Regions from separate parts of the Kitasatospora sp. NPDC093679 genome, predicted to be linked through region 4. Evidence: riboswitches for the same ligand, from Rfam matches in the RefSeq annotation. Region 4 holds a riboswitch; each other region holds the start of a gene.
What was found. A riboswitch is a leader RNA that binds a small molecule or an ion and turns the genes downstream of it on or off. The one in region 4 is predicted to bind cobalamin.

Region 1 (7,757 bases), on a different contig from region 4:
CGAACCGGAGGCGTCCACCACGAACAGCACCAGGTTGGACTCCCGGCCGCGGCGCACCTGCTCCCGCAGGTCGTCCTTGGCCAGCACCAGCGCCCGCCCGGACCGCCCGCGGGCGGCCTGGTGCGGGGCGGCGGCCTGCAGCGTCGCGGTCAGGTGCAGCCGGGCCAGGCGGCCCTGCGGGCGGCGCGCCCGCACGGTGTGCCCGCCGTCGGTCTCCGCGGCCGAACGCCGTCCCCGGGCGCCCCGGCCGGTGCCCGGCACCTCGAACAGCCGGGTCCGGTACGGGTCGGCGCCGGCGACCGGCGCCTTCTCGCGGCCGGCGCCGGGCGCGGGGCGGGGCGGCGGGGCCTGCTCGGGAGCGCCGGCCGGATCCGGGGCGGGGTCGGCGACCGTCGAGCCGTCCGGGCCGCCGTCCGGGCCCTCGTCCTGCGGGCCGCCGCCGGGGCCGTCCGGGCCGCCGCCGTCGGGGTCGGTGTCCGGGTCGGTGTCGTCCGGGCCGTCCTCCTCGGCGCCCGCGTGCTCCTCCAGCGTGCGGTCCAGCTGCTCCTCGTCCAGGCCGGGCGCGTCGAAGGGGTTGCGGCGCCGCCGGTGCGGCAGCGCCAGCTGCGCGGCCTTGCGGACGTCCTCCTCCAGCACCTCGGTGCGCCCCGCCCAGGCCGCCAGCGCCACGGCCGTGCGGGCCATCACGATGTCCGCCCGCAGGCCGTCCACCTCGAAGGCCGCGCAGACCGCGGTGATCTGACGGAGCGCCGTGTCCGTCAGCTCCACCTGCGGCAGCAGCTCCCGGGCGGCGGTGATCCGCATCGCGAGTGCCCGCTCGTCCTCGGCGAACCGCGCGGCGAAGCCGGCCGGGTCGGCGTCGTAGGCCAGCCGGCGGCGCACCACCTCGGCCCGCTCCTGCGGGTCCCGGGTCGCCGAGATCTCCACCGTCAGGCCGAACCGGTCGAGCAGCTGCGGCCGCAGCTCGCCCTCCTCCGGGTTCATCGTGCCCACCAGCAGGAAGCGCGCGGCGTGCCGCACCGACACGCCCTCCCGCTCCACGTACGAGCGGCCCATCGCCGCGGCGTCCAGCAGCAGGTCGACCAGGTGGTCCTGCAGCAGGTTGACCTCGTCGATGTACAGCACGCCGCGGTGCGCCCTGGCCAGCAGGCCCGGCTCGTACGCCTTGACGCCCTCGGCGAGCGCCCGCTCCAGGTCCAGCGAGCCGACGATCCGGTCCTCGGAGACGCCGACCGGCAGCTCCACCAGGTGCGCGGGCCGCTCCAGCGAACCTGCGCCGCCGTGCGCGCCGTCCGGGCACTGCGGGTCCGGCGCCGCCGGGTCGCAGGCGAACCGGCAGTCGGCGACCGTGCCGATCGACGGCAGCAACCCCGCCAGGGCGCGCACCATGGTCGACTTGGCGGTGCCCTTCTCGCCGCGCACCAGCACACCGCCGACGGCCGGCGAGACCGCGTTCAACAGCAGCCCGAGCCGCAGGTCGGCCATGCCGACGACCGCGGTGAACGGATAACGGGCGTCACTCATCTGCTCTCCCATGTTCACGGCCCCGCTCACGGCGCACCCGGCGGCACGAACGGCAGCCCCTGCGGTGCCCCGCCCTCGATCAGCTTCCACAGCGCGTCGGTGTCCGCATGCTCCTCGATCAGGTCGCCCAGCCGGTCCAGCCGCTCCTCGCGCGCCGCGGCGAACGAGGTGTCCGGCGCCGGGACGAAGGCCCGCCCGGCCGCCGCCGCCACCTCGCGCAGCAGCGCCCGGCGGAAGCCGTCGTTCTCCAGCGCGCCGTGCCAGGTCGTCCCCCACACCGCGCCGACCCGGCAGCCGTCCAAGAAGGCTTCCCCGCCCTCGACGGCCACCACGCCGTGGTGGATCTCGTACCCCTCGACCCGCTCCCCGTACGCCTCGCCGACCGGCCGGCCGAGCACCTTCTCCACACCGAACTCCACCCGGGTCGGCAGCAGCCCGAGGCCCTCGACGGCGCCCGCCTTCGACTCCACCGCGTCGACGATCTCCCGGGAGAGCATCTGGTAGCCGCCGCACACGCCGAGGACGGGCAGCCCGGCCGCCGCCCGCGCCTGCAATGCGGTGTCCAGTCCGCGGCCGCGCAGCCAGTCCAGGTCGGCCACGGTCGCCCGGGTGCCGGGCAGCACCACCAGGTCGGCGTCGGCCAGCTCCTCCGGCCGGGTCGCCCAGCGGACCAGCACGCCCGGTTCCTGGGCCAGCGCGTCCACGTCGGTGAAGTTCGACAGGCGCGGCAGCCGCACCACGGCCACCCGCAGCACCTCCGCGCCGTGCGGGGCCGCGGTCGGACGGTTCTCCACCGCCGTCGACAGGTCCAGCGAGTCCTCGGCGTCCAGCCACAGGCCGGACAGCATCGGCAGCGTGCCCAGCACCGGACGGCCCGTCAGCTCACGCAGCATCTCCAGCCCCGGCGCCAGCAGCCGGGCGTCCCCGCGGAACTTGTTCACGAACCAGCCCGCCACCAGCGCCTGGTCCTGCGCGGACAGCAGCGCCAGGGTGCCGTACATCGCCGCGAACACCCCGCCGCGGTCGATGTCGCCGACCACCACCACCGGCAGGTTCGCCGCCGTGGCCAGGCCCATGTTGGCGATGTCCCGGTCCCGCAGGTTGATCTCCGCGGGCGAGCCGGCGCCCTCGCAGACCACCACCTCGTACCGGCTGCGCAGGTCCGCCAGGCACTCCAGCGCCCGCTCCAGCAGGACGGGCTTGCGCTCGCGGTAGTCCAGCGCCCCGACCTCGGCGACCGGCCGGCCGAGCAGCACCACCTGGCTGCGGCCGTCCGCCCCCGGCTTCAGCAGCACCGGGTTCATCGCCGCCTCCGGCGCCACCCCGGCGGCCTGCGCCTGCATCGCCTGGGCGCGGCCGATCTCGGCGCCGTCCGCGGTGACGAAGGAGTTCAGCGACATGTTCTGCGCCTTGAACGGCGCCACCCGCACCCCCTGCCGGGCCAGCCACCGGCAGATCCCCGCCGTGACCACGCTCTTGCCCGCGTCCGAGGTCGTCCCTGCCACCAGCAGAGCCTTCGTCACGTGACACTCCCTTGCTTGCGTGTGGCGCCGGCGGTGAGGACGGCCGTCCCGGCCGCGACGGTGGGCGGATCTGCGCGGAACGGAAGGTGCGGCGCCGTCACTTCCGCCGCGCGCGGTTCCCCGCGCCCCCGGGATGCCCCGATCAGGCCGGTGAGGCCGCGGGCGGCCGTGGTGACGGCCAGGGCCAGGATGCCGACGCGGCGGGAGAGGCGGCAGGCGCGTTCGATGTCCGCGACGGCGACCGGGCGGAGTTCGGCGCCGAGGACGGGGCGGTGCTCGACACGCTCGCCGTACCGCAGGGTGCCGCCGAGGCGGACGCCGAGGCCGCCGGCGAAGGCCGACTCGGCCTGTCCGGCGTTGGGGCTGGGGTGTGACGACCCGTCGCGCCGCCAGACCTTCCAGGCGGCCCGCGGGTGCTCCGCCGCGGCGACGGTCAGCAGCGCGGTGAGCCGGGCGCCCGGCCAGCCCGCCACGTCGTCGAGCCGGGCGGAGGCCCAGCCGAAGCGCAGGTGGCGGGGCGAGCGGTGGCCCACCATCGCGTCCAGGGTGTTGACGGCCCGGAAGGCCAGCAGTCCGGGGGTGCCCGCCAGCGCGCCCCAGGTGAGGGCGTTGACGACCGCGTCGGCGGTGTTCTCGGCGACGGACTCGACGACGGCGCGGGCGATCTGCTGCTCGTCCAGGGCGCTCGGGTCGCGCCCGCACAGGTGGGGGAGCCGCCCGCGGGCGGCGGCGAGGTCGCCGGCCTCCAGGGAGCGGCCGATCGCGCGGGCCTCCCGGGTGAGCGAGGTGCCGCCGAGGACCGTCCAGGCGGCGGCCGCGGCGAGCGCGGCGCGGGCCGCGGGACGGCGCCGCAGCGCGTGGTCGGCGAGGGCGGCCCCGGCTGCGACGGCGCCCACGCTCAGCGCGGTGAAGGCGGCGCCGGCGCCCCGGTGGTCGCGCCAGAGCCGGCGCTCCAGGCGTCCGGCGGCGCTGCCGAAGAGGGCGACCGGGTGGCCGCGGCGGGGATCGGCGAAGGCGGTGTCGGCGAGGTGGCCGGCCACGGCGCCCAGCAGGTAGGGGGCGGAGCTCAGCCGGGCCACGGCCCGGCTCCCCGGTCGGGGCGCAGCGGTGACCGCTGGGCAGCCTGCATGGCGTGCGTGTCCTCACTCAGGGTCCGCGCCCTGGATCGACGAACCGGCGGCGAGAGTCTCCTGGCTTCCGGGTCCGGCGCGCGCTCGGGCCTTCCAGCGGCCCTGTGGCGGACCGCCGTGACCGTGCAGGTCGAGCGTGCTCCCCGGTGACAGTGGCGGGACCGCGCCGGATTCGCACCGGCTTCCTCTGCATGCCTCCGTATGGCCCCGAGATCCCATCACGCGCTCCGACCACCAGTCAACAAAGCCTCCGGAGGGCTTGGTCACACTCCGTCGCCGGATTCCGTCGCCGCCCGCCCCGTACGATCCTCCAGCGGCGGGCGGTCCCGCCGGGGCCGGGTTCGTGCGTTCGGCGTGTGGGTGGTGCCGCGCGGGCGCCCGTACGTTCTTGTCGCATGCGACGCAGACCGTCCGCACCGCCTCCGGTGCCGTTCTCCCCGCCGGCCGCGCGGGCGCACCGCGCCGGGCTCGGCCTGAGCCCGGAGCAGGTCGCCGAGGCCATGGCCGCGCACGGTGTCCGGCTGCTGCCCTCGCACGTGGCGGCCTGGGAGGCCGGTGAGTTCCTCCCGTCGGAGGAGGAGTTCATCGCGCTCTCCCGGGCGCTGTGGTGCCCGCCCGCCCGGCTGATGGGCGTCGCGCCGGCGACCCTGCGGGACTTCCGGCTGGCCCGGGAGCTCACCCGGGAGCAGGCCGCGCACCGGATCGGGGTGGGTGCGGAGACCTACGCGAGGGCCGAGGCCACCGGACGCTGGGACGCGGACGGTGAGCAGGGCCTGGCGCTGGCGCACGTGCTCGGGCTACCGCTGCGGGTGCTGGTCCGGGTGACCGGGCGTCAGGACGACCTGGACCGGCGGCTGCGCCAGGTGGTGGACGGCCGCTGGCAGGCGCAGCTGCGGGAGGTGGGCCGGATCGTGCCCGTCCCGTACGACCTGCTGGGCGGGGTGCTGGCCGACTTGCAGGACGAGTACCTCGTCCCCGGGCACTGGGGCTCGTCGGTGCCGGACGCCGCCCGCCCGCCGGCCCGGCCGCTCGCGGAGCGGTTCTGGGAGCTGCTGGCCCGCCGGGGCACCGACGTGCCGGTCTGAGCCGCCCGGTCCGGTCCGTCCGGACGGACCCGCCCGGACGGACCCGCCCGGGTGGCCCGCTCCCGGGCCGGGGCGTGGACTGGGATCGCCATGTCCGTGCCGCCACACCGGGAGCGCCATGCGTTGGGGAACCGCCGCGATCGTCGCGGCCGCCGCCGTCGGGACGGGTGCCGCGGCACTGCTGATCGGCCGCCGGGTGTCCGAACGGGCCGTCCGGCCCGGGTTCGCGGGAGCCTTCGCGGCCGCCGGGCAGGCGGGCGGACCGGGCATCCGGGTGCAGGAGCTGGCCGCGGACCGCGTCATGCTCACCCGCAGCGTGGAGACCGAGCGCCCCGGCCGCTACGCCCTGGAGTGGGCCGGGGGCGGGCACGCGGTGGTCGGCGACGTGCTGGCCACCGGGCCGCAGAGCGTCACCCGCCGGCTGCTCGCCACCGGCGCCGGCTCGCTGTACAGCGGGACGGAGGTCCGGGTGACCGCCCGGGTGCATCTCGGCGACCCGGCCTCCGCGCTCGGCCTGGACTTCACCCCGAGCGACGTCGAGGGCGAGCTCGGCCCGATGCCGGCCTGGTACCTGCCGGGCATCCGCGGGCTGTGGGCGGTCCTGGTGCACGGTCCGGGCGCCGACCGGCAGCAGGCCCTCCCGGTGCTGCCGCTGCTGCACGCGCTGCGGATGCCCGTGCTGGTGGTCACCCACCGCGGCGACGCGGGCGCCCCGCCCTCGCCGGACGGCCTGGGGCACTTCGGCGAGACCGAGTGGCGGGACGTCGACGCCGCCGTCCGCCTCGCGCAGGCGAACGGCGCCGGCCGGATCGTGCTCTTCGGCTGGTCGCTCGGCGCGACGATGGCGCTGCACACCGCGGCCCGCTCGGCCTGGCGGGAGTCGATCGCCGGCCTGGTGCTGGACTCGCCGGTGCTGGACTGGCCGACGACCGTCCGCCAGGAGGCCGCCCGGGCCGGGGTGCCCGCCCCGCTCGCCGAGCTCGGCGCGCTGGCCGCCGAGGGCCGCACCAAGGTCGACCTGGCCGGCTTCGCCCGGCTGGCCGACGGCACCGACCTGAACGTGCCGGCCCTGCTGCTGCACAGCCCCGTGGACGCGGTGGCGCCCTTCGCGGCGGCCGAGCGCCTCGCCCGGCGGCGCGACGACCTGGTGAGCCTGCACCCCGTCCCGGACGGCGCGCACGCGGCCCTGTGGAACGCCGACCCGGACGGCTACGGCGAGGCGCTGCGCCGCTGGCTCACCCCGCTGCTGTGAGCCCGGCGGGCCCGCCCGCGAGGGGTGTGCTCATGCCAGGTTTCCCGCTCGGAGGACCCGGTTTGGTGGCTGTTGCCCGATCTCATCCCCCGTCCGCGGACCGGACCTACGATCGCGCGTAGAACTCGATGTGACAGAAGGCCGGTACACGGGGAAGACTGCTCGGCGTGACGTCTCGGAACCCGCGCGACCGTGATGCCCCGCTCCAGCCCGCGATCCGCACCGGAGCGACGGTCACCCGTCTGCCAGGAGCAGCCCGCCGGCCCGAGAGCACGCCTCCGGGCGGGCCGGTCCGTCGCCGCACCCCCGCACCCAAGCCGGGCCGCGGCCGGGTGCCGGTGCCGGACGGCTTCCCCGCTCCCGCCGAGCTGGCCCCGCTCGCCCGCCGGATGCTCGCCGACGCGGTGCGCATCTCCCGCTGGGCCGGCGAGCTCGGCGAGGTCGACAAGCGCGGCGAGCTGCTGCCCGACGACGCCCGGGCCGCCGGGCGCGCCCTCGCCATGACCGTCGGTGCCGCCGCCAAGGCCTGGGGCCAGGCCCTGCTGGTCGGCCTGGTCGAGCTGCGCGACGGCGGCGCCGGGCCCGGCTGGCGGCTGAACGCCTGGGAGCACGACGACGAGGCGGTGGTCCGCGGCTGGTCCGCGCTGTTCGACGCCTGGACGCTGCTCGCGCCCGTGCCGCCCGCGGCCATGCGCGGCGTCTTCGCCCTGCTGGCCGGCCAGGCCGTCGACCAGGCGCCGCACCTGCTGTCCTTCCTGCACCTGGTGGACGGGCCCGTCCCGGACAACGAGCTGCTGGAGCTGCTGCGCCGCGGCCTGGACGAGCGCCGGCACGGCGCCGGCACCGGCTCGTTCGGCCCCTCGCCGGTGCCGCACGCCGCCTCCGCGATGTCCGCCGTCCGCGGCACCTGCCGGGAGCCGCAGATCGACACCCCGACCTCCGCGGCCGACGTCGCCGCGGTCCTCGACTGGATGCTGGACGGCCTGGCCGCCGTCGGCGCCCTGGAGCGCCGCGACGACGCCGCCGAGCTCTCCCCGCTCGGGCACTGGGCGGTCCGCGCCAAGCTGGAGGAGATCTGCACCGTCGCGCAGACCGCCGCCGGCCACATCGAGCAGGACGCGCTGGAGCTGCTCGCCGCCTGCGCCGACTACACCCCGGGGCCGGCCCGCGCCGAGTACCGGGCCTGGGTCGCCGCCCGGCCGGCCGACCGCGCGGTCGCCGAGCTGCTGGACGCCGCCCGCGG
Region 2 (7,757 bases), on a different contig from region 4:
GTGGCAAGGACGTGGTGTCCTCCTCGCACCTGTCGGTGGACGCCGCGACCAAGGCCGCACTGGCCGCGATGGACGCGGCCGGCAAGGGCGGCTACAAGGTCTCGGTCGCCGTGGTGGACCGCAACAGCAACACGATCGTGGCGCTGCGCGGCGACGGTGCCGGTCCGCAGTCGCCCGAGTCGGCCGAGCGCAAGGCCTTCACCGCGGTCTCCTGGAACGCCCCGACCTCCGAGCTGGCGAAGCGGCTGGCCCAGACGCCGAACCTGAAGGACATACCGGGCACCTTGTTCCTGGGCGGCGGCGCCCCGGTGCAGGCCAAGGGCGCACCCGTGGCGGCCATCGGCGTCGCCGGTGCCCCGAGCGGCGACCTCGACGAGCAGTTCGCCCAGGCGGGCGTCGCCGCCCTCGGCAAGTAACGCCGCGCGCCGCCGGCGCCGGGTGCCCCGCCCCGCGGCCCGGACCGTCCCGCCCCCGCGAGTGGCCGGATGACGGGCGGCCGGGCAACCGGGCGGCCGCCGTCCCTACCCGGGGGACGCGGCGGCCGCCCCATCACCGGGGACTCGCCCTGCCACCACGCCTCCGAGCACCCGCAGGCTCTGGCGGGCACCCACCGGCACCTCTCAAGCACGCCCCTCTGCCCGCTCCTTCGCGCTACACCCCTGCCGCGATCTCGGGGCTGGCGAAGGCGCGGCGGTAGGCGTGCGGGGTGGTGCCGAGGCGGCGGGCGAAGTGGTGGCGGAGGGTGGCGGCGTTGCCGAAGCCGCAGCGGGCGGCCACGGCGTCGATCGGCTCGGCGGTGCCCTCCAGGAGCCGCTGGGCGAGCAGCAGCCGCTGGCCGGTGAGCCAGCGGTGCGGGGTGGTGCCGGTCTCCTGCTGGAAGCGGCGGGCGAAGGTCCGCGGGGACATGTGGGCGAGGGCGGCGAGCCGCTCCACGGTGGCTTCCTCGTCGAGGTGGTGCCGCATCCAGTCCAGGACGGGGGCGAGCGAGTCGACGTCGGACTCGGGCAGTGGGCGGTTCACGAACTGGGCCTGGCCGCCTTCCCGGTGCGGTGCGACGACCATGCGCCGGGCGATGCCGCGGGCGACCTCGGCGCCCTGCACCTTGCGGACGAGGTGCAGGCAGGCGTCGATCCCGGCGGCGGTGCCGGCGGAGGTGATGACGGGGTCCTCGTCGACGTAGAGCACGTCGGGTTCGACGGTGGTGAGCGGGAAGCGCCGGGCCATCTCGGCGGCGTGCTTCCAGTGGGTGGTGGAGCGTCGTCCGTCCAGGAGCCCGGCGGCGCCGAGCAGGAAGCTGCCGCTGCAGATGGAGAGGGCGCGGGCACCGCCCTCGACGGCCGCGCGCAGGGCCGCGACGAGGGCGGGCGGGTACTCGTCGCGCAGGCCGGTGGCGGTGAGGACGATCAGGTCGGCCCGGGCGAGGCGTTCGGGCCCGTACGGGACGTCGACGCTGAAGCCGGCGTGGGTGCGCTTGGGCCCGGGCCGGTCGGAGGCGAGGGCGAACTCGTACACGGGCAGCCCCTCCTCGCTGCGGTCGAGGCCGAACACCTCGCAGGCGACACCGAGTTCGAAGGGATGGACCTCCTCCAGCACGACGGCGACCACGTTCTTCAACTCGGCGGTCTTCAACTCGGCGGTCCTCGACTCGGTTCCGGGCTTCGGCATGGCTCCAGGATGGCGCTGGCAGTAATTCGATGCAAGAGGTCATTCCTGCCACTCGCCGGGCTCCCGGTCGGCCGGGAGAGTAGTGGCATGACTTCCACCGTGTTCGAGAACGCCATCGCCCTGTCCGTCCTCGTCGGCTCGTTCGCCCTGGTCGGGGCCGTCGTCGGTCGGGAGCTCGACCGCACCGGCCGGCACGGCCGCGACAACTGGCACCGCCCCGGCGGCTATCCCGCCGATCCGTCCGTCCCCGATCGGCTGCACCGACCCCCGGCCGTCCGGGACGGGGCCCCGGACGGCAGACTGGACGGATGGACGTCGTCATCCGCCGCGCCCGCGAACGGGACCTCGAACCGGCCGGCGAGCTCTCGGTCGAGGTCTACGTCGGTGACGGCTACAGCCTGGCCGAAGGGCCGTACGCCGGACTCCTCCGCGACACCCGCCGCCGCAGCGAGGAGGCCGAGCTCCTCGTCGCCGTCGACGGCCGGGACGAGCATGTGCTCGGCTGCGTGACCTTCGCGGTCGGCGGTACGGCCTGGGCCGACATCTCGCAGCCGGACGAGGGCGAGATCCGGATGCTGGCGGTCGCCCGGGCCGCCCGCGGCCGCGGAGTCGGCTCGGCCCTCGTCAGGGCCGCGATGGACCGCAGCCGCGAACTCGGCCTGACCGGCATGGCCTTCTCCACCCGCCCGGACATGACGGACGCCCACCGGGTGTACGAACGGCTCGGTTTCCGCCGCGCCCCCGAGCGCGACTGGGCCCCGATGCCCGGTATCGACCTGATGGTCTATGCCCTGACGTTCTGACGTGACTCGCCCCGAACGATTCGTTCGACCGGAGCCCGACCACACCGACACCCGCACCCGCACCGCACCCGCACGTGAACTCGACGGGCCGGGCGGAAGCACCCGCCGGCGACGGTGCCGAGCCGATGCCGATGCCGATGCCGATGCCCACGGCATCACCCGGCCGAGCCGCCCTCGAACCGCCCCGGAGCCATCGGCGAGTTGCAGGGGCAGGCGGTCAGGGTGAGCCCGACACCGCACCGAAGCCAGGACCGGCGGCACAGCGGCCGCCTCGCCGCGGCGGAAAGGGACTTGGTCACGGCGGAAAGGGTCCAGCTGCAGAGCCGGCGGTCCTCGCTCCGCGAGATTCGCCGATCCCCTGGGCTCCGGGCCGACCCGTCGAACCGGGCGGCACCCCCGTACCGTCACTCATGACTGGAGATCGTAGGCCATCGGGCCCGAACACTCCCGCGGCGGTGGCCGTTCCGTGAGCGGAGCGCGGGGGCGACGAGTGGGTCGGGTGTGCCCGAAGTGTGCACGGCCCGTTCGGCGAGGCCGTCGCAGCCACGGACGCGACACGCAGCGTGCACAAGATATGGGGGTACATCAGGGAGACACCACAACATGTATGCTCACTCTCGCTGTCGACGCAGGGGAACCCGGTGCAAGTCCGGGACTGCCCCGCAACGGTGAGCAGGCCCGTGAACGCCCGGGCCCGCGCAGTCCGAGGGCCTGCCGACGGTGTGCCACCGGCTTCCCCGCAGATGCCATGAAGCACAGCTGTACGTCCGGGCCTCGCGGGTGGGCCGGGTGGCGACGCGCACCCCCGACACGGTCGGGCGGTGCCGGTCCCCCCTGCCACGCGCATGCCCGGACGCGCCCCCGGCCCCCGGCCCGGGGGTGTCCGAAGCGTCCGCTGCCGCCACAGGAGAGAGTGCGCCTTGACCGTCGCTGCCTCAGTCACCCTGCCCTCCCAGGGATCCGCCGACAACGACCGGCCCGACCCCGGTGCCGCGCTGCTCCGGCTGCTCACCGACCGCAGCACCGACCTCCCCCAGGTGGACCCCGGCCACGTCGCCGCCGCCGCGCTGCGCGGCCGCCACGCCGGTTCGGACTTCGCCGAGCTCCGCGGGCTGGCCGTGGAGGCCGCCGCGTCGATGATCGCCGAGGACCCGCAGTACTCGAAGCTCGCGGCCCGCCTGCTGGCGCTGGAGATCCGCGACGAGGCGGTCTCCCAGGGCGCGGTCACCTTCGCCGCCTCGATCGCCGTCGGCCACGCCGAGGGCCTGATCGGCGACACCACCGCGGCCTTCGTGGCCAAGCACGCGGCCGCCTTCGACGCGCTGGTCGACCTGCAGGGCGACGACCGCTTCGAGTACTTCGGCCTGCGCACCGTGCAGTCCCGCTACCTGCTGCGCCACCCGATCACCCGCAAGGTGGTCGAGACCCCGCAGTACTTCCTGCTGCGCGTGGCGGCCGGCCTCGCGATCGGCGACACCGAGCAGTCGGTGGCCGAGGTGGCCGAGCTCTACCGACTGATGAGCCGTCTGGAGTACCTGACGTCCTCTCCGACGCTGTTCAACTCCGGCACCAAGCACCCCCAGATGTCGTCCTGCTACCTGCTGGACTCGCCGCTGGACAACCTGGACTCGATCTACAACCGCTACGCGCAGATCGCCCGGCTGTCCAAGCACGCCGGCGGCATCGGCCTGTCCTACTCGCGGATCCGCTCCCGCGGCAGCCTGATCCGCGGCACCAACGGCCAGTCGAACGGCATCGTGCCGTTCCTGCGCACCCTGGACTCCTCGGTCGCCGCGGTCAACCAGGGCGGCCGCCGCAAGGGCGCGGCCTGCGTCTACCTGGAGACCTGGCACGCCGACATCGAGGAGTTCCTGGAGCTCCGCGACAACACCGGCGAGGAGGCCCGGCGCACCCACAACCTCAACCTGGCGCACTGGATCCCGGACGAGTTCATGCGCCGGGTGAACGCCGACGAGGACTGGTCGCTGTTCTCCCCCGCCGACGTGCCCGAGCTGGTCGACCTGTGGGGCGCCGACTTCGACGAGGCCTACCGCAAGGCCGAGCAGGCCGGCAAGGCCGTCCGCACCATCCCGGCGCAGACCCTGTACGCCCGCATGATGCGCACCCTGGCGCAGACCGGCAACGGCTGGATGACCTTCAAGGACGCCTCCAACCGGGCCGCCAACCAGACCGCGCTGCCCGGCCGCACCGTGCACTCCTCCAACCTGTGCACGGAGATCCTGGAGGTCACCGACGACTCCGAGACGGCCGTCTGCAACCTCGGCTCGGTGAACCTGGGCGCCCACGTGGCCGCCGGCGCCACCGCCGCCGACCTGCTGAACGCGATGGACTGGGAGCGCCTGGACGCCACCGTCCGCACCGCGGTGACCTTCCTCGACCGGGTCATCGACATCAACTTCTACCCGACCACCGAGGCGGGCACCTCCAACTCCCGCTGGCGGCCGGTCGGCCTCGGCGTGATGGGCCTGCAGGACGTCTTCTTCCAGCTGCGGATCGACTTCGACTCCGCCGAGGCGAAGACCCTCTCCACCCTGATCTCCGAGCGCATCATGCTCACCGCCTACGAGCGCTCCGCGGACCTCGCCGAGCAGTTCGGCCGCCACGAGGCGTACGGCGAGACCCGCGCGGCCCGCGGCGAGCTGCACATCGACCACTTCGGTGCCGCCGCCCCGCAGTGGACGGAGCGCTGGGACGCGCTGCGCGCCCGGATCGCCGAGACCGGCCTGCGCAACTCGCTGCTGCTGGCGATCGCGCCGACCGCCACCATCGCCTCCATCGCCGGCGTGTACGAGTGCATCGAGCCGCAGGTGTCCAACCTGTTCAAGCGCGAGACGCTCTCCGGCGAGTTCCTCCAGGTCAACCCGTACCTGGTGCGCGAGCTCAAGGAGCTCGGCGTCTGGGACCAGCAGACCCGGGACGCGCTGCGCGAGACCAACGGCTCGGTGCAGGACCTCAACTGGCTGCCCGCCGAGGTCCGTTCGCTGTACCGCACGGCGTGGGAGCTGCCCCAGCGCGCGCTGATCGACCTGGCCGCGGCCCGCATGCCGTACATCGACCAGAGCCAGTCGCTGAACCTCTTCATGGCGGCGCCGACCATCGGCAAGCTCAGCTCGATGTACGCGTACGCCTGGAAGGTCGGCCTGAAGACCACGTACTACCTGCGGTCGCGCCCGGCCACCCGGATCGCGCAGGCCGCCACGGGCGCCCGCGCCGCCGTGCCGGTGCCCGCGCCGACCATGAGCCAGGCCGAGCAGGACGCCATCGCCTGCTCCCTGGAGAACCCCGAGTCCTGCGAGGCCTGCCAGTGAGCACCGAAGACCGTCAGAAGATGCTGCTCGACCCGGGCTTCGAGCTGACGCTGCGCCCGATGCGCTACCCGTCGTTCTACGACCGGTACCGCGACGCCATCAAGAACACCTGGACGGTGGAGGAGGTGGACCTGCACTCCGACGTCGCCGACCTCGCCAAGCTGAGCGAGGGCGAGCGGCACATGATCGGCCGGCTGGTCGCCTTCTTCGCGACCGGTGACTCGATCGTCGCCAACAACGTGGTGCTGAGCCTCTACAAGCACATCAACTCCCCCGAGGCCCGGCTCTACCTGTCCCGGCAGCTGTTCGAGGAGGCCGTGCACGTCCAGTTTTACCTGACGCTGCTCGACACCTACCTGCCCGACCCGGACGACCGCGCGGCGGCCTTCGCGGCGGTGGAGAACATCCCCTCCATCCACCAGAAGGCGCAGTTCTGCTTCAAGTACATGAACGCGGTCGACCACATCGACTCGCTGCAGACCAAGGAGGACCGCCGCGCGTTCCTCCTGAACCTGATCTGCTTCGCGGCCTGCGTCGAGGGCCTGTTCTTCTACGGCGCCTTCGCGTACGTGTACTGGTTCCGCAGCCGCGGCCTGCTGCACGGCCTGGCCACCGGCACCAACTGGGTGTTCCGCGACGAGTCCATGCACATGGACTTCGCGTTCTCCGTCGTGGACACCGTCCGCGAGGAGGAGCCGGACCTCTTCGACGAGCAGATGGCCAAGCAGGTCACCGAGATGCTGGAGGAGGCCGTCGAGGCCGAGCTCCAGTTCGCCCGCGACCTCTGCGGCGAGGGCCTGCCCGGCATGAACACCGAGTCGATGCGCCAGTACCTGGAGGCCGTCGCCGACCAGCGCCTGGCCCGTCTCGGCCTGCCGATCCGCTACGGCTCCACCAACCCCTTCGGGTTCATGGAGCTGCAGAACGTCCAGGAGCTGACCAACTTCTTCGAGCGCCGGGTCTCCGCCTACCAGGTCGCCGTCGAGGGCTCGGTCTCCTTCGACGACGACTTCTAGGCCGCTTCCGGGCCGCCTCCGGGCCGCACGGCGCCGAAACCGGCGAAGGGCCGCACCCGGGATCCGGGTGCGGCCCTTCGCCGCGTGTTCCGCCGTACCGTCAGTCGTTGGGGACGGTGGCGTACTTGGGGGTGCCCTCGGACATCTGGCGCAGGGCGTCCTTGCGGTCCCGCTTGGAGAGCCGGTCGATGTACAGGTAGCCGTACAGGTGGTCGGTCTCGTGCTGCAGGCAGCGGGCGAAAAAGCCGGTGCCCTCGACCCGGACGGGGTTGCCGTCCTTGTCCTGGCCGGTCACCGCGGCGAAGTCGGGGCGGGCCAGTTCCATGTACGCGGTCGGCACGGAGAGGCAGCCCTCCGGCGAGTCGTCCAGCGCGCGGCGGCCGGCCGGCAGCTCCTCCAGCACCGGGTTGACGACGTGGCCGACGTGGCGCACGCCCTCGTCGTCCGGGCAGTCGTAGACGAAGACCTTGAGGTCGACGCCGATCTGGTTCGCGGCCAGGCCGACCCCGTCGGCGGCGTACATCGAGACGAACATGTCGTCGATGAGCGCGGCGAGTTCACCGTCGAACGCGGTCACCGTGGCGACCTCGCGGTGCAGCACCGGGTTGCCGAACACCGTGATCGGGCGGGCGGTGCCCTTCGAGACGTCGGGCAGCTCGCCGACGACCTGCTGCTCCGCCGTCTCGTCCTGCTCGGGGTGGTCGTGCTCGTGCTCGTCGGCCATCGCTGGTTTCCGCTCCGTGGTTCCGTCCAGGTGTACCGCTCAAGGGTACGGCGCCTGGCGGACCCGTTCCTCAGCAAACCTCTTCGAGGTCCCGGTACGCCCGGGTGGCGGGGGAGGCGGCCACCCAGCGGTCCAGCAGGGTGCGCACCAGCGAGGCCGGCGCGGCGATCCCGCACTCGCGCTCGGCGAGCCAGGAGGTGCCGGCGCTGCCCTGGCTGAG
Region 3 (7,757 bases), on a different contig from region 4:
CGGCGAAGCGCAGGTAGGTGTCCACGCTGGCGACGACCACCCGGGCGTCGATCTTCAGGATCTCGATGCCGACCAGGGAGACCCGGACGAACACGTCGATGACCAGTCCCCGGTCCAGGATCAGTTCGACGACGTCGTACAGCGTGCCGGTGCTCGCGCCTCCGGTGGTCACACTGCCTCCGCCGCTCTGCGGCACCACGGTCACGGCGCCTCCTCTCGTCGGCCGCGTGCTGTACCGCGGCTCCTGTTCGGTCCGTCGTCGCTGCCGGAACTACCCCCGGCGCCGGTCGACCTCGGCCCGCGTGTAGCGGCGGGTCCGCTCGTAGCCGACCAGCTCCCCGTCCTCGTCCAGCTGCACCCGGTAGCTCGCCAGGACGCTGCTGGTCTCCGGGATCCGCTCGACCTCGACCACTTCCACCTCGGCCTGCCAGCCCTCCTCCGTGCGGCGCAGTCCGGAGACGGACTCCGGCGACCTTCCGAGGAGTTCGGCCAGTTGCGAGGCCGCGGTGCGCATCGCCTGCGCGGCGGACACCCGGCGTCCGCCCGTCCGGGCGGGTCGGGCGTCGCCGTCGTCGGCGGCTCGCGCGGAGCCGTCGGTGCGGCCGGTACGCCGGCGCGGTGGCTCGGTGTCTCGGGCTTCGCGGGGCATGGTCCTGTCCCTCCGTTGCCGTGGGTCAAACGGCGCATACCCGTCTCAATCACTTCAAACAGGTCATTCCGCCCACGGCCCGGCTCCGGTGCCGACGGCCGCGCCGGCGGCGACGGTCCGCGGAGGGCCGGATGCGCACGGTCACGGCGGCAGCGCCCGGGCCCGTCCGGCCCGTCCCCCGAAACGGCCGTCGGGAAGCTCCAGCCGCGCCGGTACAGCCCGTCCCGGGCCGACGACGGCGAGCACCGCCGGTTCTCGGTCGAGCGGGTGCGCGGTGCGGCCGGCGACCTCGACGGCGAGACGTCCACGCCGCTGGAGGACGCCGGACGGCCGGTGGTGTTCGCCGGCGCGGGCACCGGGATCGCCTCCGGGGCGGGGATGCTCTCGCACCCGGTCGCGGCCGAGTCCGGACTGCAGGCCGGCCCGACCGAGGGCCGACCTGACGCGACGGCCGACCCGGGCCGACGTTTACGGTGGCCACGCCGCGGTATACGCGCTGGTCAGCAGGCAGGGCCCGGACCACGGTGCCGGTCCCGGCCGGGAGGCGGACCGGCTCCAGGCATCTCCCCGGACCGCCTCCCCCACACGGCCCGCCGCACATCCAAGGAGGCCACCGTGATCATCCTCGGCGTCATTCTGCTCATCATCGGCTTCGCCACCGGCATCGGGTTCCTGTGGACCATCGGCATCATCCTCGCCCTCATCGGCCTCGTCCTGTGGGTCGCCGGCCTCACCGGCCACGCCGCCGGCGGCCGCCGTCACTACTACTGATCCGGTCACGGCCGGCTCACCGGCGGCGCCGCGGACCCCCTCCGCAGCGCCGCCGCCGTGTCCGCCCCGGAGCGTCCACCCCCGGGGAGGGCGGCCGAGCGGCGGACCGCGCTCCGGACGGGCGAGTTGAGTGGCCGTCCGGAGCGCCACCGCGTGGTGCGACCAACATCACGCGATCGACGCGCGCCGGCCGCAGGGCCCGCGGAACCGGCACCGCGGGCATACGAACCGGCTCCCGGTCCGCTCCGTGCTTCGCGCGCCCCCGCAACAAGCCTTGGCCCCGCCCGTCGGAGGCGGTACCTTCTCGGGCGACAACTGAAATCGACGGTGCGTGGAAGTCCGGTGAGATGCCGGCACGGTCGCGCCACTGTGAATCGGACCCCGCAGCCTGCCGGGACCGAAAGTCAGACCCGCCTCCGTCGCTCGTGCTCCACCGAACGGGACGCGTGTTCCCAAAGGAGGTCGGCCATGGCTCACCCCATCGCCCCCGCCGCTGCGCCGGCGATCACCCCCATCTCGCTGAAGACCATCCTGCCGTGGGCGGTGTTCTTCACCGTCCTCATGCTGGCCCTCGTCTACTTCGTCGGCGCCGAGCAGGGCGCGACGTCCCTCATCTCCGGCGAGGACGTGCACGAGTGGGTGCACGACGGCCGGCACCTGCTCGGCTTCCCCTGCCACTGACGGGGGCCGCGTGAACTCCGCAATCGTCAGGGGCCTCCTGGTCCGCGGCATGCTGGCCGGGCTCGCGTCCGGCCTGCTCGCCCTCGTCGTCGCCTACTTCCTCGGTGAACCGCGCATCGACGCGGCCATCGCGTACGAGGAGTCGCACTCCCACGAGCACGAGATGGAGATCGTCAGCCGGTCCCTGCAGTCCACTGCGGGCCTGGCCACCGGTGTCCTGGTGTTCGGGGTGGCGCTCGGCGGCATCGCCGCCCTCGCCTACTGCTTCGCCCTCGGCCGCGTCGGCCGCTTCACGCCGCGCGCCACCGCGGCCCTGCTGTCGGCCGCGGCGCTCGTCGCGGTCTACGTGGTGCCGTTCCTCAAGTACCCGGCCAACCCGCCGTCGGTGGGCGACCCGGAGACCATCGGCAAGCGCACCACGCTGTACTTCCTGATGACGGCCCTCAGCGTGCTGCTGGCCGTCGCCGCGGTGATCGTCGGCAAGCGCCTCGCCCCGGCCCTCGGCAACTGGTACGCCACCGTGGTGGCCGTCGCCTGCTTCGCCGTCGCGGTCGGGCTCGCGTACGCGTTCCTGCCCGCGGTCAACGAGGTCCCGGAGGACTTCTCGGCCACGCTGCTCTGGCAGTTCCGCGTCGCGGCGCTCGCCGTTCAGCTGACGCTGTGGACGTCCTTCGCCCTGGTCTTCGGCCACCTGGCCGAGCGGCTGGTCGACCCGAAGCCCGCCACCGCGACCCCGGCCGCGGGCACCTCGCCGGAGGCGGCCCCCGCGGCCTGACGTCCGACCGGCACGGCAGCACGGCACCACCACCGACGGCCGGTGGGAGCGACCCCGCGTCGCCCCCACCGGCCGTCGGCCGTGCCGGCCGGGCCGTGTCGACCGGCCCGGGCGCCGTCCGCGGGCCGGCCCGGCTCGGATCAGCCGGGGTTGACGATGACGGACACGCCCCAGCCGATCGCCGCGAGGACGACGGCGAAGCACAGAACGGCGACCGCGACGTGGAGCGGACGGGCGGCCGGGGCCCGGCCGGGATGGTCGCCCTCCCCCGCCGGGGGGTTGAGGACGCGTACGCCGACGGCGAAGAGTGCGGGGAGCCCGGCTCCGGCGAGCAGCCCCACCACGACGATCTTCCAGAGCGCGTTCAGGTTGATCCAGGAGTCCATGCGGCTCACCTCGCCTGCGGGGGATGCGGGACGGCTCGGGGCGGGTCAGACACGTCCTGGGAGCCGTCTTCGAAGGGCGCTCGGGTGGTCGGTTCAGGGGCGCGCGTGGGGACACCTGTGCGGCATCCGTACGCCTTTGACGACACGTCCTAGTCCGTCCATGCGGCGTTGACGTTCTCCGGGGTCACGGCCGGGCGCCGGGAGGCGACGTAGAAGGCGACCGAGGCCAGCACCAGCACCGCGAAGACGACGCCCACGCCGGCGGTGCCGCCGATCCCGTTCGCGACCCAGTAGGCGAGGGCGCCGACCACGGCCGCGGCCGGAAGGGTGATCAGCCAGGCCGCCACCATGCGGTGGGCGATGTGCCAGCGCACGACCGCGCCCTGTCGGCCCACCCCCGAGCCGAGGATCGAGCCGGTGGCCACGTGGGTGGTGGAGAGCGAGTAGCCGAAGTCGGTGGAGGCGAGGATGACCGCGGCGGAGGCCGACTCGGCGGCCATGCCCTGCGGCGCCTCGATCTCCACCAGCCCCTTGCCGAGCGCCCTGATCACCCGCCAGCCGCCGATGTAGGTCCCGAGCGCGATCGCCACCGCGCAGCAGGTGATCACCCAGCCCGGGGCGCTCGCCCCCGCGTGCAGCGAGCCGTTGGCGATCAGCGCCAGGGTGATGACGCCCATGGTCTTCTGCGCGTCGTTGGTGCCGTGGGCGAGCGAGACCATGCAGGCAGAGCCGACCTGGCCGAGTCTGAAGCCGTGCCGTCGCGGGCCCTCGGCCGTGCGGCGGGTGATCCGCAGGACGAGGTAGGTGCCGAGCGCGGCGACCGACCCGGCGATGAAGGGCGACAGCGCGGCGGGCACGATCACCTTGGCGACCAGGCCCTGCCATTTGACGGCCGAGGCTCCGGCCGCCGCCATGGTCGCCCCGATCACCCCGCCGACCAGTGCGTGCGAGGAGCTGGAGGGGATCCCGAAGTACCACGTGGTCAGGTTCCACAGGATGCTGCCGGCCAGGCCCGCCATGACCACGGTGAGGGTCACGTCGGCGCTGTCGACCAGTCCGCTCGCGATGGTCGCCGCGACCGCGGTCGACAGGAAGGCGCCGACCAGGTTGAGGACGGCGGAGACGGCCACCGCCACACGCGGCCGGAGGGCTCCGGTGACGATGGAGGTCGCCATGGCGTTGCCGGTGTCGTGGAATCCGTTGGTGAAGTCGAAGCCGAGCGCGGTGGCGACCACCAGCGCCAGGACTGCGTCGTTGCCGGTCACGTGTACGAACGTATCCGCATGCCCCCCGCCCCGCTCCACGACACTCGGGCGTGTCGCCCGTCGACGCGCCGATCGTTCGTGCCGGGACCTCCGCGCTCCCGGGTCGGGGCCGTTCGGTGACCGGGCGTCACCCGTCCGTCACGGTCTCCCCGTGGCGACGGGCCGTTCGCCGCACGTCACTGCAGGGCGGCGGCGCGGCGGTCGAGGACGGCCAGGGCGCGCCGTCCCCAGCGGATGTTCTCCTCCTCGAAGGCGAGGCCGCGCAGCAGCGTGAGGTAGGGGCCGATGCGCTCGGCGCCGGCGAGGAACTCGTCCTCGGTGCGGCCGTCGAGGAGCCGCGCCCGCAGCCGTTCCCAGCGGGCGATCTTCGCCTCGGCCCAGGCGATCCGTTCGGCGACGGCCGCCCGTACGGCGCCGGCGTCGCCCGCGTCCACCGCCTGCACCTTGACCATCAGCTCGTCGCGGATCGCGCCGGGGCGCAGCGGTTCGGCGGTGAACTCGCGCAGGTGCCGGCGGCCCTGCTCGGTGAGCGAGAAGAGCCGCTTGTTGGGGCGGCGTTCCTGTTCGACGACGCGGGCCCGGACGAGCCCTTCGGCCTCCATCCGGTCGAGCTCCCGGTAGAGCTGCTGCGGGGTGGCCATCCAGAAGTTCGCGACGGATGCGTCGAACTCCTTGGCCAGGTCGTACCCGGACGCCTCGCCCTCCAGCAGTGCGGCCATCACCGCGTTGCGCAACGCCATCCCGACAGGGTAGCGCCGCCGGTCCGGGCGCCTCTGGACAGCGGCCGGGAAACCCGCCTAGCCTCCTCCACACCTATTCAAAAAGTTGAGTATCTCCCCCACCCGGAGGTGGCCGGATGCACCCCTTCCGCGAGGCCGTCGAGCGGCGCGACCCGGCGGCGGTCGAGGCCCTGCTCGCCGAGGACGTCGTCTTCACCAGCCCCGTCGCCTTCAAGCCCTACGCGGGCCGGGCGATCACGGCGGCGATCCTGCGCGCCGTGATGCAGGTCTTCGAGGACTTCCGCTACGTCCGGGAGTTCGCGAGCGAGGACGGCCGCGGGCACGCGCTCGCCTTCACCGCGACGGTCGACGGCCGCCGGGTGGACGGCTGCGACTTCCTGCACCTGGACGAGGACGGCCTGATCGACGACTTCACGGTGATGGTCCGTCCGCTGTCCGGCGCCCACGCGCTGGCCGAGGCGATGGGCGCCCGGTTCGAGCAGATCACCCGCGAGGCGGTGGAGGCGGCGGCACGCTGACGCACGCGCGCCGGGGCGGGCGGTGCGGGGCACCGCACCGCCCGCCCCGGCCGTCCGGCGGCCCGTCGGGCGTCAGCCCTCGGTCCGCTCGGTCACGCAGAGGACGTTCCCTTCGCTGTCCTTGAACCAGGCGGCCCGCATCCCCTCGGCCTCCGCGACGCCGTCGACCGTCTTCAGGCCGGGCAGGTCGTAGTCCTCGAAGGTGACGCCGCGGTCGCGCAGCTCCTTCATCTCGGCGTCGAGACTGGCGACCTTCCAGCTGGCCAGGGTGTGCCCGGCCTGGCCGCCGTACGGCGTCTCGTACATCCCGAACCGGGTGCCGCCGCACTCGAAGGTGACCTCGTGCTCCGCCTCCTCGGCGAGCGTGAGCCCCAGGGTGTCGCGGTAGAACGCCTTCGCCCGTTCCAGGTCGGCGGCCGGAACGACCGCGAACAACGGCGCATCAGCAAGCATGTCCATCGCCTCCTCCTCCCAGGCTAGGCCCACTCCTCGGGATCGTGCCGGGTCAGCGGGCCAGGCCGTGCAGGAGCAGCTCGGCGAGGTGGGCGTAGGCGTCCGCGTCGGCCAGCCCGGTGGCGGCCGCCACCTGCCGCTGCTGGATCCGCACCATCACCGAGGTGATCACGTCGGCGGCGAAGGCCACGTGGACCTCGCGGAAGGCGCCGTCGGCGACGCCCTCGTCGATGAGCTCCTGCACCCGCCGGGCCGCGGCCCGGGTGTTGCGCTCGTACACCTCGGCGGCCGGCTCGAACGCCGCCACGTCGTCGAAGAAGCGGCCGGACACCGGGGAGAGTTCGGCGGCCACCGCCCGCAGGTACGCGGCGAGCCGGCCGGCCGGGTCGGTCTCGGCGGCGAGCGCCGCCTCCACCCGGACGGTCGCGCGGCGGAAGAAGTGCACCACGGCCGCCCGGACGAGCTGCTCCTTGCTGCCGGCCAGGCCGTACAGCGTGCGCTTGGAACACCGCAGCCGGGCGGCCAGGTCGTCCAGGGTCAGCTGGGCGAACCCCTCGGCGATCAGCAGGGCCGTCAGCTCCTCGAAGAGCTCGGTGCGGCGGGCCGCGCCGCGTCCGGTGAGCCTCGGGCCGTCCACGCTTGGGGTCTCGATCACCCGACCAGTATTCCAGGGGTGATCGCGCCGCCCGCCGCCGCACCGGCACCGGCACCGGCACCGCGGTACGGGCCGGGGCCCTCACCCGCGGCCCGGCCCGCACGCGCGGCGCGCACCGCCGCGGCGGCCCTACGCTCGGAAGGTCGGACACCGCAGGGACGGGAGGCCGCCATGGGCGTCGATCCGGCGAGGACGGAACGGGGCGGGTACGGCGAGGCGCTGTTCGAGCCGTGGCAGCCCGGCGAGGGCGGGCGCATCGACCTGGGCGCGCTGGCCTACGACGGCACCACCCGCCGCAGGCTGCTCGCCGCCGGGGCCGGGCCGGGCGTCCGCTGCCTGGAGATCGGTGCGGGCACCGGCACCGTCGCCCGTTGGCTGGCCGAGGAGGCGGGCGCCGCCGAGGTGCTCGCGGTCGACCGGGACGTCCGCTTCCTGGAGGCGCATGCCGGCGGGGCGCTGCGCACCCTGGCCGCCGACGTCACCGCGCCGGACTTCGACCCGGGCCGGTTCGACCTGGTGCACGCGCGCTTCGTGCTGATGCACGTCCCCGACCACCGGCGGCTGGCGGCCCGGCTCTGCGGGTTCCTGGCGCCCGGCGGCCGCCTGGTGCTCGGCGACGCGGTGGACCTCACCTCCGCCGGGCCCCCGGACACCCCGTACCGGCTGGCGATGCGGGCCATGTGGCGGGCGCTGCGGGAGACCATCGGCACCGACGTCAGCTGGACGCCGCAGTACCCGCGGCTGCTGGCGGAACTCGGCCTGACGGACGTCGGGGCCGAGATCACGGTGCCCCCGCTGACCCGCGGCAGCCCGATCGCGGAGTTCTGGCTGGACACCTGGCGGCGCTCCCGCCCGGCCGTGCTG
Region 4 (7,757 bases):
GGTGTACAGCCAGCTGGGCGCGGGCAACCGCGTCCCGCCCAGGGGCAGCATCGAGGGCTGGGTGTGGCAGGACGGCGGCGGCAGCGAGCCGCCGTCCCCGCGCAGCGCCAAGGACCCGGCGCGGCCGGCGACTCCGACGCCGCCTTCGGCCACCACCCGCCCTCCGTCCGGCGGCGGGGGTGGGGGAGCGACGTCCGCCCCACGCCCGACAGGTCCGGCCTCGGCCGATTCGGGAGACACTGCCGGCGGTGCGGTGGGCGGCGCTTCGCCGACTGGCGCGGGTCCGGCGGCCACTGCTGCATCGCCGTCCAACCCGCCCGGCGCCGAATCGGCAGTACCGTCGGCGCCCGCTTCCGGCCCCGCCAGCGCCGGGGCCGGCGCGTCCTCGAACACGTCGACCGCCGCACCGGGATCCAGTCGTGCCGACGCAGGGAAGCCGGCCGGTCACGGGGCCGGGGCGTGGCTGCCGGTGGCGCTCGGCACGGCCGCGGTGGCTGCACTCGCCGGGGCGGCAGCCTGGCGGCGCAGGCGCGCTCCTCGCGCGGGGGATCTGCCGTGAGTCTGCGGCGGGTGCTGCTGCCGCGTCAGCTGCACCCGTTCGCCTGGTGGCTGTGGGCGCTCGGGCTGGCCGCCGCGGCGGGCCGGACGACCAATGTGCTGCTGCTCGCGCTGCTCGCTGCGGTTGCCGGGTACGTGGTGTCGGCGCGCCGCACCGAGGCGCCGTGGGCCCGCGCGTACGGGGTGTTCCTGCGCCTGGGCATCACGGTGGTGCTGATCCGGGTGGTGTTCCAGTCGCTGCTGGTCGGCTCCGGCGGCACCACCGTGCTGCTCGACCTGCCGGAGATCCCGTTGCCCGGCTGGATGGCCGGGGTACGGCTCGGCGGACCGGTCACCGCGGAGGCGGCGTACGCGGCGCTCGACGACGGCGCCCGGCTCGCCGCCATGCTGCTCTGCTTCGGCGCGGCCAACGCCCTGGCGAGCCCGGCCCGGTTGCTGCGTGCCCTGCCGAGGGCGCTGCACGAACTCGGCGTCGCCGTCACCGTCGCACTCAGCGCCGCACCGCAACTGGTCACCGCCGTCGCCCGGGTGCGCCGGGCCCGGCGGCTGCGCGCCCTGCCCGTCAAGGGGCTCCGCGGCACCCTGTCGATCGTCGTCCCCGTCCTGGAGGAGGCGCTCGACCGGTCGCTGACCACCGCCGCCGCGCTGGACGCGCGCGGCTACGGCCGCCGGGCGGTCCTGCCGGCCGGCCGCCGGACCACCGTCCACCTGCTCACCCTCGGCGGTCTGCTCGGTGTCGTCGTCGGCCTGTACGCCGTGTTCGACTCCTCGACCGTGATCCCGGTGGGGCCGCTCGGCGAGGTGACCACCGGCAGCGCCGGGCCGGTCCTGCTCGCCGTGGGCCTGGCCGGCTGCCTGGCCGGGCTGCGCCTCGGCGGAACGGCCGTCCGGCACACCCGCTACCGCCCCGACCCGTGGGTGCTGCCGGAGTGGATCGCCGCCGGAAGCGGCGTCGGGGCGGCCGTTTGCTTCGTCCTGGCCGGCGGGCCGGACTCCGGTCTGGCACCCGACCCGTGGAGCCTGCAGCTGCCCGGCCTGCCGCCGCTCGCTGTCGCCGGTCTGGTGCTGGCGCTGCTGCCCGCCCATCTGACACCGCCACCGCCAGCGGCCGCGTACGGCTCCGCACCGGTCGCCTCCGCGGCGGGAAGCCCGTCCTCGGGCAAGCCCCTGCGGGACGTCCGACCTTCGGGTGCCGACCCTGAACCAGTCGACCCCGCCTTGAACGACCCTGTGAGGAAGCGCCCGTGAACGCCGTCCACTGGGAGCAGGTCACCTTCCACTACCCGCGCGCCGAGGAGCCCGTCCTCACCGGTGTCGACCTCGCCGTCCCGGAGGGCGAACTGGTCCTGGTGCTGGGGGAGACCGGCAGCGGCAAGTCCACCCTGCTGCGGACCGTGAACGGCGCCGTCCCGCACGCCACCGGCGGCACCCTGCACGGGCGTGTGCGCACCGCCGGCCGCGACACCGCGGACCACCCGCCGCGCGAACTCGCCGACACCGTCGGCGTGGTACCGCAGCGCCCGGCCGATGCGTTCGTCGCCGACACGGTCGAGGAGGAGATCGCCTATGGCCTGGAGTGCCTCGCGTACCGGCCCGAGGTGATGCGCCGCCGCGTGGAGGAGACCCTCGACCTGCTCGGCCTCGCCGACCTGCGGGCCCGCCCGCTCACCGCGCTCTCCGCCGGACAGCAGCAACGCGTGGCCCTCGCCGCCGCGTTCGCCGCCCAACCCGCGCTGCTGGTTCTGGACGAGCCGACCAGCGCCCTCGACCCGCCGGCTGCCGAGGAGGTGCTCGCCGCCCTTACTCGCCTCGTCCACGACCTCGGCACCACCGTGCTGCTCGCCGAGCACCGGCTGGAGCGCGTCGCCCAGTACGCCGACTCCGCCCTGCTCGTCCCCGGCAGGGGAGAGCCCGTCCGCTACGGCGCGCCCGCGGCGATCCTCGCCGACGCACCGGTGGCGCCGCCCGTGGTCGAACTGTCCCGGCTGCTCGGCTGGGACCCGGTCGCGCTGAGCGTCCGCGCCGCCCGCCGCCGCGCCGCCGGCCACCCGCTGCGCGACGCCGTCCCGGTCCGCCCGGCCGCCGCCGTACCCGGCGAGAGCGTCGCCCGAGTGCGCGGCCTGGTCGCGCACCACGGTCCCGTCCCAGCGCTGCGCGGTGTCGATCTCACCCTGCACGCCGGCCGGATCACCGCCCTGATGGGCCGCAACGGCGCCGGCAAGTCCACCCTGCTCGCCTGCCTCGCAGGCCTGCACCGGCCCAGCGCCGGAACGGTCGAGGTCGACGGAGCCCAGCCCGGTCGGCTCAGGCGGCGGCAGGCGGCCGGCCTGGTCGGCATGGTCCCCGCCGACCCCGGCGACCTGCTGCTGCACGACCGCGTCGATGCGGAGTGCACCGCCGCCGACCGCGAAGCCGGGGCGACCTTTAGCACCACTGCCGACCTGCTGCGTCGGCTGGTGCCCGGCATCGACCCGGCCGCCCACCCGCGCACCCTCTCCAGTGGCCAGCGCCTGGCGCTGGCTCTCGCCGTGCTGCTGGTCCGCCGCCCGAAGCTGCTGCTGTTGGACGAGCCGACCCGCGGCCTGGACTATCCGGCCAAGCAGCGCGCCACCGAGATCCTGCGGGAGCTGGCCGCGGACGGCCACGCCGTGCTGCTGGTCACCCACGACGTCGAACTGGCCGCCGCGTGCGCCGACAACGTGGCCGTCCTCGCGGACGGCGAGATCGTCACCGACGAACCGGCCGTGGACGCGCTCGCCGCCTCGCCCGCGTTCGCCCCGCAGACCGCCAAGATCCTCGCTCCCGCGCCGCTGCTCACGGTTGACGAAGTCCGCCTCGCGCTCGCCGGGGGACGCCGATGACCACCACCACCTATCTGTCGGCCCGCACGCCGGACCTTCCCCGGCTCGGCCCGCGCTCGATCCTCGCGCTGGTGCTCGTCACCCTGGTCGGGATCGCCGGGTTCGGCTGGCCGTTCCTCGCCGACCACTCCTCGGCGGTCGCCCACGACACCGACGCCCCTTGGCTGTTCGCCCTGCTGACGGTCCTGGTTCTCGCCGTGGTCCTCACGGCCCTGCTGGACGGCGCGGCCGACGCCAAGGCCGTCGCCCTGCTCGGCGTCCTCGCGGCCGTCGGCGCGGCGCTGCGACCGCTCGGCGCCGGAACGGCAGGGCTGGAGCCGATGTTCGTCATCATGGTCCTGGGCGGCCGAGTGATGGGGCCCGCGTTCGGTTTCGCGCTCGGCTCCACCGCGATGTTCGCCTCCGCCCTGCTGACCGCCGGCATCGGCCCCTGGCTGCCGTTCCAGATGCTCACCGCCTCCTGGGTCGGTCTCGGCGCCGGCCTGCTGCCCCGCCGGCCCACCGGCCGCCCCGAGACCGCGATGCTCGCCGCCTACGCCGTCCTCGCGGGCTTCCTCTACGGCATCGTGATGAACCTCTGGTTCTGGCCGCTGAGCATCGACCCCACCTCCACCGTCGCCTACGACCCCGAGGCGGGCCCGCTCGGCAACCTCCACCGCTACGCCGCCTTCTACGCCACCACCTCCCTCGGCTGGGACGTCCCGCGCGGCGTCCTCAACGCCTCCCTGGTCGTCCTCGCCGGGCCCCGCCTTCTCGCCGCGCTGCGCCGCGCCGTCGACCGCGCCGCCTTCGGCGCCCGGATCCGGATCCTGCGGCCGGATGTGACGAAGCCGTCCCAAGCCGGTCCGGCCGGGCCCTTGACCCCGCCTCCGCACAGCCGAGATGATGAATCGTCAGAAAAGCTGATAACTCCGGCAATGGGGGAAGACCGGTCGAAATCCGGCGCTGACCCGCAACGGTAGGCCGCCGCGCATCCTGCGCGTCGGCAAGCCCGAACACCCGCACCGGAGGAACCGTCCTTCCACCCGTCGCGGACTGCGGGTCGGAGCCCCTGTCCCACGACTGCCTCTGCCTTCGTGCAGCGGCGGCGCGGCCGGGCGCGTCCGGACGCAGGCCCGGAAAGGCCACCCATGCAGCTGCGCCTGCGCGCCGCCGCCCTCATCGTCACCGGTGCCCTCGCCGCCACCGCGCTCCTGCCCGCCGCCACCGCGGCGGCCGACACCACCGCCACCACCCGGCGTCCCGACGCCGCCGCGGCCGGCTGGCTCGCCGGCCAACTCGTCGACGGCAATCACCTGGAGACCGGCTTCGACGGCGTCTCCTACCCGGACCAGGGCCTGACCGTCGACGCCGTCCTCGCCTTCGCCGCCGCCCGCACCGCGGACCAGGTGGCCGCCAATGCCACCGCCTGGCTCGCCAAGCCGGACATCCTCGCCGGCTACATCGGCGACGGCACCACCGAGGCCTACGCCGGCGCCACCGCCAAGCTCCTCCTCGCCGCCGAGGTCCGCGGCGCCGACCCGGCCACGTTCGGTGGCGTCGACCTGCCTGCCCGGCTGCGCTCCCTGCAGACCCCGGCCGGCCGCTTCTCCGACCGCTCCCAGTGGGGCGACTACAGCAACGCCTTCGGCCAGTCCTACGCCCTGCTCGCCCTCAACCGCACCCCCGCCGGCGCGCCCGCCGCGGCGGTCGACTTCCTCGCCGCCACCCAGTGCGCCGACGGCGGCTACCCGCTGAACTTCGGTCAGGCGACCTGTGCCAGCGACCCGGACGCCACCGCACTCGCGGCCCAGGCCCTCGCCGCCACCGGCCGCCACGCCAAGGCCCAGGCCGGACTGACCTGGCTCGCCGGACACCAGCTCCCCGACGGCGGCATCGCCAGCGGCGGCGCCACCACGGCGAACGCCAACACCACCGGCCTCGCCGCCCAGGCCCTGCTCGCCGGCGGCCGGATCGCCGCAGGGCTCAAGGCCTGGAACTTCGTCGCCAAGCTCCAGGCCGGCTGCACCGCCACGCCCACGGACCGCGGCGCCGTCGCCTACGACGCCACCGGCCTCAACCCCGCCACCACCACCCGGGCCACCACCCAGGCCGTCCTCGGCCTGTCCGGCACCGGACTCGCCCACCTCACCGCGGCCGGCGCCCGCCCCGCCGCACCGACCCTCACCTGCCCCTGACCGCCACCCGTTCCCACCTGGAGACCACCGTGAACCGCACCCGCCCCCGCCGCAGACTCCTCGGCTCCCTCGCCGCGGCCGCCGTCCTCACTGCCGGCCTGCTCGGCACCACCACCGCCACCGCACCCCCGGCGAGTGCCGCCGCCTGTACCGGCACCTCCGGCGTTACCGTCGTCGTCGACTTCACCGCCCTCGGCGGCAGCATCCAGACCGGCTGCGCCCCCGGCGACCCCACCAGCGGCCTCGCCGCCCTCACCGGCGCCGGCTTCACCTACGCCTTCCACCCGCGGTTCCCCGGCATGGTCTGCCGGATCAACGCGCTGCCGAACCCGTGCAACGGCGCCCCGGCGACCGCGTACTGGTCCTACTGGCACGCAGCGCACGGTGGCCCTTGGAACTACAGCACCCTCGGCGCGGGCAGCTACGACCCGGCGCCCGGCGACGTCGAGGGCTGGGCCTTCGGCGCCGGCTCCCAGCCGGGCATCACCGCCCCCTGACCTGCCACCAGCAGGGCGCAGACCGTACCGCAGGCAACCGCCGAGGCGCGGCTCAGCCCCTGACCCGGTGTCCCCGACGGCAGTAGAGCAGTGCTGCCGTCGGGGACACCGGGCCGTCGTCGTCGCACCGCAGTGCCGGCCCAGCTGCTCGGGGGACGCCGGGCATGTGATCGACTGACGGGACGAAGGGAGAGGACATGCTGATCAACGCAGGAGCCCCGATCGCCCCGACGACCGCCGTGGCACCGGTGGTGTCGCGGGCCGCGCGGTGGGAGGACGACGCCTGCCGCCACCTGCTGGTGTGGCGGGCGGGCCCGGGCTGGCGGATGGTCAGCAGCGCGGTGCTCGGCGGCGGGATCGGCGAGCGCCACTGGGTGCTCAACGCCCAGGTGCGCCCGGGCTACAGCCGGCTCGACCCGGACCGCCACCTCGCCGAGCTCGCGAAGGCCGAGGGGCTGCGCGGTGAGGGTGTCGGTCTGATGACCGCGGCCGAGGTCGACCATGCCATATGGGCCGAGGACGGCGGTGCGACCGTCCTGGTGACGGCCGGTATCGGTGTCCCGGCCTGGGCCGCCGCGCCAGAAGGGCACGCTGCGCTCTCGGGGGCGCGGCCGGACCGGTATGTCCCCGGCACGATCAACATCCTCGCCGTCGTGCCCGCTCCGGTGTCCGACGCAGGGCTGGTGAACCTGCTCGCCACCGCCACCGAGGCGAAGGTCCAGGCGCTGCTGGACGCCGGGTACGACTGCTCCGGTACTCCGTCCGACGCGGTGTGCGTGGCTGTACGCGCGCCGGGTGACGGCCCGTCCGCCGACCCCTTCGGCGGCCCTCGATCGCGGTGGGGCGCCCGGCTTGCGCGCGCTGTCCACCAGGCCGTCCGGGAGGGCGCCGAGCTGGACCGTGTCCGCCGCGTGTCCGGACCGCCCCGGCCGCACCACGGGCCGCGGCCGGACTGCTGCCGAACGGACATCCTCACTCGCCCAGTGGCACGACGGCGAGGCTGAGCGCCGTGCGGCGCAAGACAAAGTCCTCCGGTTGGAACTGCGAAGGGGCGGTGGGAGCAACGCTTCGTTGCTCCCACCGCCCCTTCGCCGGTGAGCTGCGGGTGCCGTCAGTGCGACGGTGCGGCCACCGCGGCTGCAGCGCGGGCGGCGGGCTTCGGGTTGAGCTGCCGTTCGGCGAGGTGGCCGAAGAGCAGCCCGAAGGACGCCCACAGGGTCAGCTGGATGGCGAGCGCCGCGACGCGGAACTGCCAGAGCAGCGCGGCGGAGAAGTCCTCGGGGACCTCGTTGATCGCGGGGAGGAAGACGTAGGCCAGGGCGACAAGCACGCCGAAGCCCAGGACGGCGACGACGGTGGCGTTCCAGTTGCCCAGCCGGGGGGCCAGACGCTTGCCGACGATCACGGCGGCGACCGCCAGCAGCACGCTGAGGGCCATCATCAGGAAGTACAGCGTGGTGCGCTTGCCGATGGTCTCCGGATCGCCCACCGACGGCGGGTTGGCCGGGTACTTGAGGAACGGCACCACGTAGACGGTGACGAGCGCCGCGGCCGACAGCAGGGCCGCGGTGGCGCGCGGCGTGAAGCGGCCGACGCGGCCGAGGGCGAAGCAGAAGGCGAGGGCAGCGATGCCGCCCATGGCCACACCGAACACCAGGACACCG

Region 1: linked by a shared signal. The riboswitch ahead of AB0O09_RS14595 (cobalamin biosynthesis protein) and the one ahead of AB0O09_RS30705 (peptidase) in region 4 are both predicted to bind cobalamin.
Region 2: linked by a shared signal. The riboswitch ahead of AB0O09_RS17180 (ribonucleoside-diphosphate reductase subunit alpha) and the one ahead of AB0O09_RS30705 (peptidase) in region 4 are both predicted to bind cobalamin.
Region 3: linked by a shared signal. The riboswitch ahead of AB0O09_RS01220 (CbtB domain-containing protein) and the one ahead of AB0O09_RS30705 (peptidase) in region 4 are both predicted to bind cobalamin.

The regions. Positions count from the first base shown of each region.
Region 1 covers NZ_JBFBDW010000014.1:18,755-26,511, reverse strand. Annotated here, with positions in the region: gene AB0O09_RS14605 (putative cobaltochelatase) at 1-1,524, opposite strand, end outside; gene AB0O09_RS14600 (cobyric acid synthase) at 1,551-3,047, opposite strand; gene AB0O09_RS14595 (cobalamin biosynthesis protein) at 3,044-4,099, opposite strand; cobalamin riboswitch at 4,231-4,366, opposite strand; gene AB0O09_RS14590 (transcriptional regulator) at 4,573-5,262, shown strand; gene AB0O09_RS14585 (alpha/beta fold hydrolase) at 5,381-6,514, shown strand; gene AB0O09_RS14580 (hypothetical protein) at 6,682-7,757, shown strand, end outside.
Region 2 covers NZ_JBFBDW010000018.1:15,812-23,568, reverse strand. Annotated here, with positions in the region: gene AB0O09_RS17195 (heme-binding protein) at 1-416, shown strand, start outside; gene AB0O09_RS17190 (helix-turn-helix domain-containing protein) at 652-1,665, opposite strand; gene AB0O09_RS17185 (GNAT family N-acetyltransferase) at 1,974-2,468, shown strand; cobalamin riboswitch at 3,059-3,202, shown strand; gene AB0O09_RS17180 (ribonucleoside-diphosphate reductase subunit alpha) at 3,413-5,797, shown strand; gene AB0O09_RS17175 (ribonucleotide-diphosphate reductase subunit beta) at 5,818-6,813, shown strand; gene def (peptide deformylase) at 6,914-7,537, opposite strand; gene AB0O09_RS17165 (hypothetical protein) at 7,608-7,757, opposite strand, start outside.
Region 3 covers NZ_JBFBDW010000001.1:266,335-274,091, reverse strand. Annotated here, with positions in the region: gene gvpJ (gas vesicle protein GvpJ) at 1-205, opposite strand, end outside; gene AB0O09_RS01230 (gas vesicle protein) at 272-649, opposite strand; gene AB0O09_RS01225 (DUF6131 family protein) at 1,265-1,420, shown strand; cobalamin riboswitch at 1,695-1,853, shown strand; gene AB0O09_RS01220 (CbtB domain-containing protein) at 1,889-2,101, shown strand; gene AB0O09_RS01215 (CbtA family protein) at 2,112-2,876, shown strand; gene AB0O09_RS01210 (hypothetical protein) at 3,017-3,262, opposite strand; gene AB0O09_RS01205 (inorganic phosphate transporter) at 3,412-4,527, opposite strand; gene AB0O09_RS01200 (PadR family transcriptional regulator) at 4,704-5,267, opposite strand; gene AB0O09_RS01195 (nuclear transport factor 2 family protein) at 5,384-5,785, shown strand; gene AB0O09_RS01190 (VOC family protein) at 5,858-6,244, opposite strand; gene AB0O09_RS01185 (TetR/AcrR family transcriptional regulator) at 6,291-6,893, opposite strand; gene AB0O09_RS01180 (class I SAM-dependent methyltransferase) at 7,065-7,757, shown strand, end outside.
Region 4 covers NZ_JBFBDW010000051.1:22,612-30,368, reverse strand. Annotated here, with positions in the region: gene AB0O09_RS30725 (hypothetical protein) at 1-156, opposite strand, end outside; gene AB0O09_RS30720 (energy-coupling factor transporter transmembrane protein EcfT) at 556-1,806, shown strand; gene AB0O09_RS30715 (ATP-binding cassette domain-containing protein) at 1,803-3,419, shown strand; partial or broken gene AB0O09_RS30710 (ECF transporter S component) at 3,416-4,144, shown strand; cobalamin riboswitch at 4,288-4,441, shown strand; gene AB0O09_RS30705 (peptidase) at 4,550-5,596, shown strand; gene AB0O09_RS30700 (flagellar hook-length control protein FliK) at 5,626-6,093, shown strand; gene AB0O09_RS30695 (adenosylcobinamide amidohydrolase) at 6,291-7,097, shown strand; gene AB0O09_RS30690 (CbtA family protein) at 7,205-7,757, opposite strand, start outside.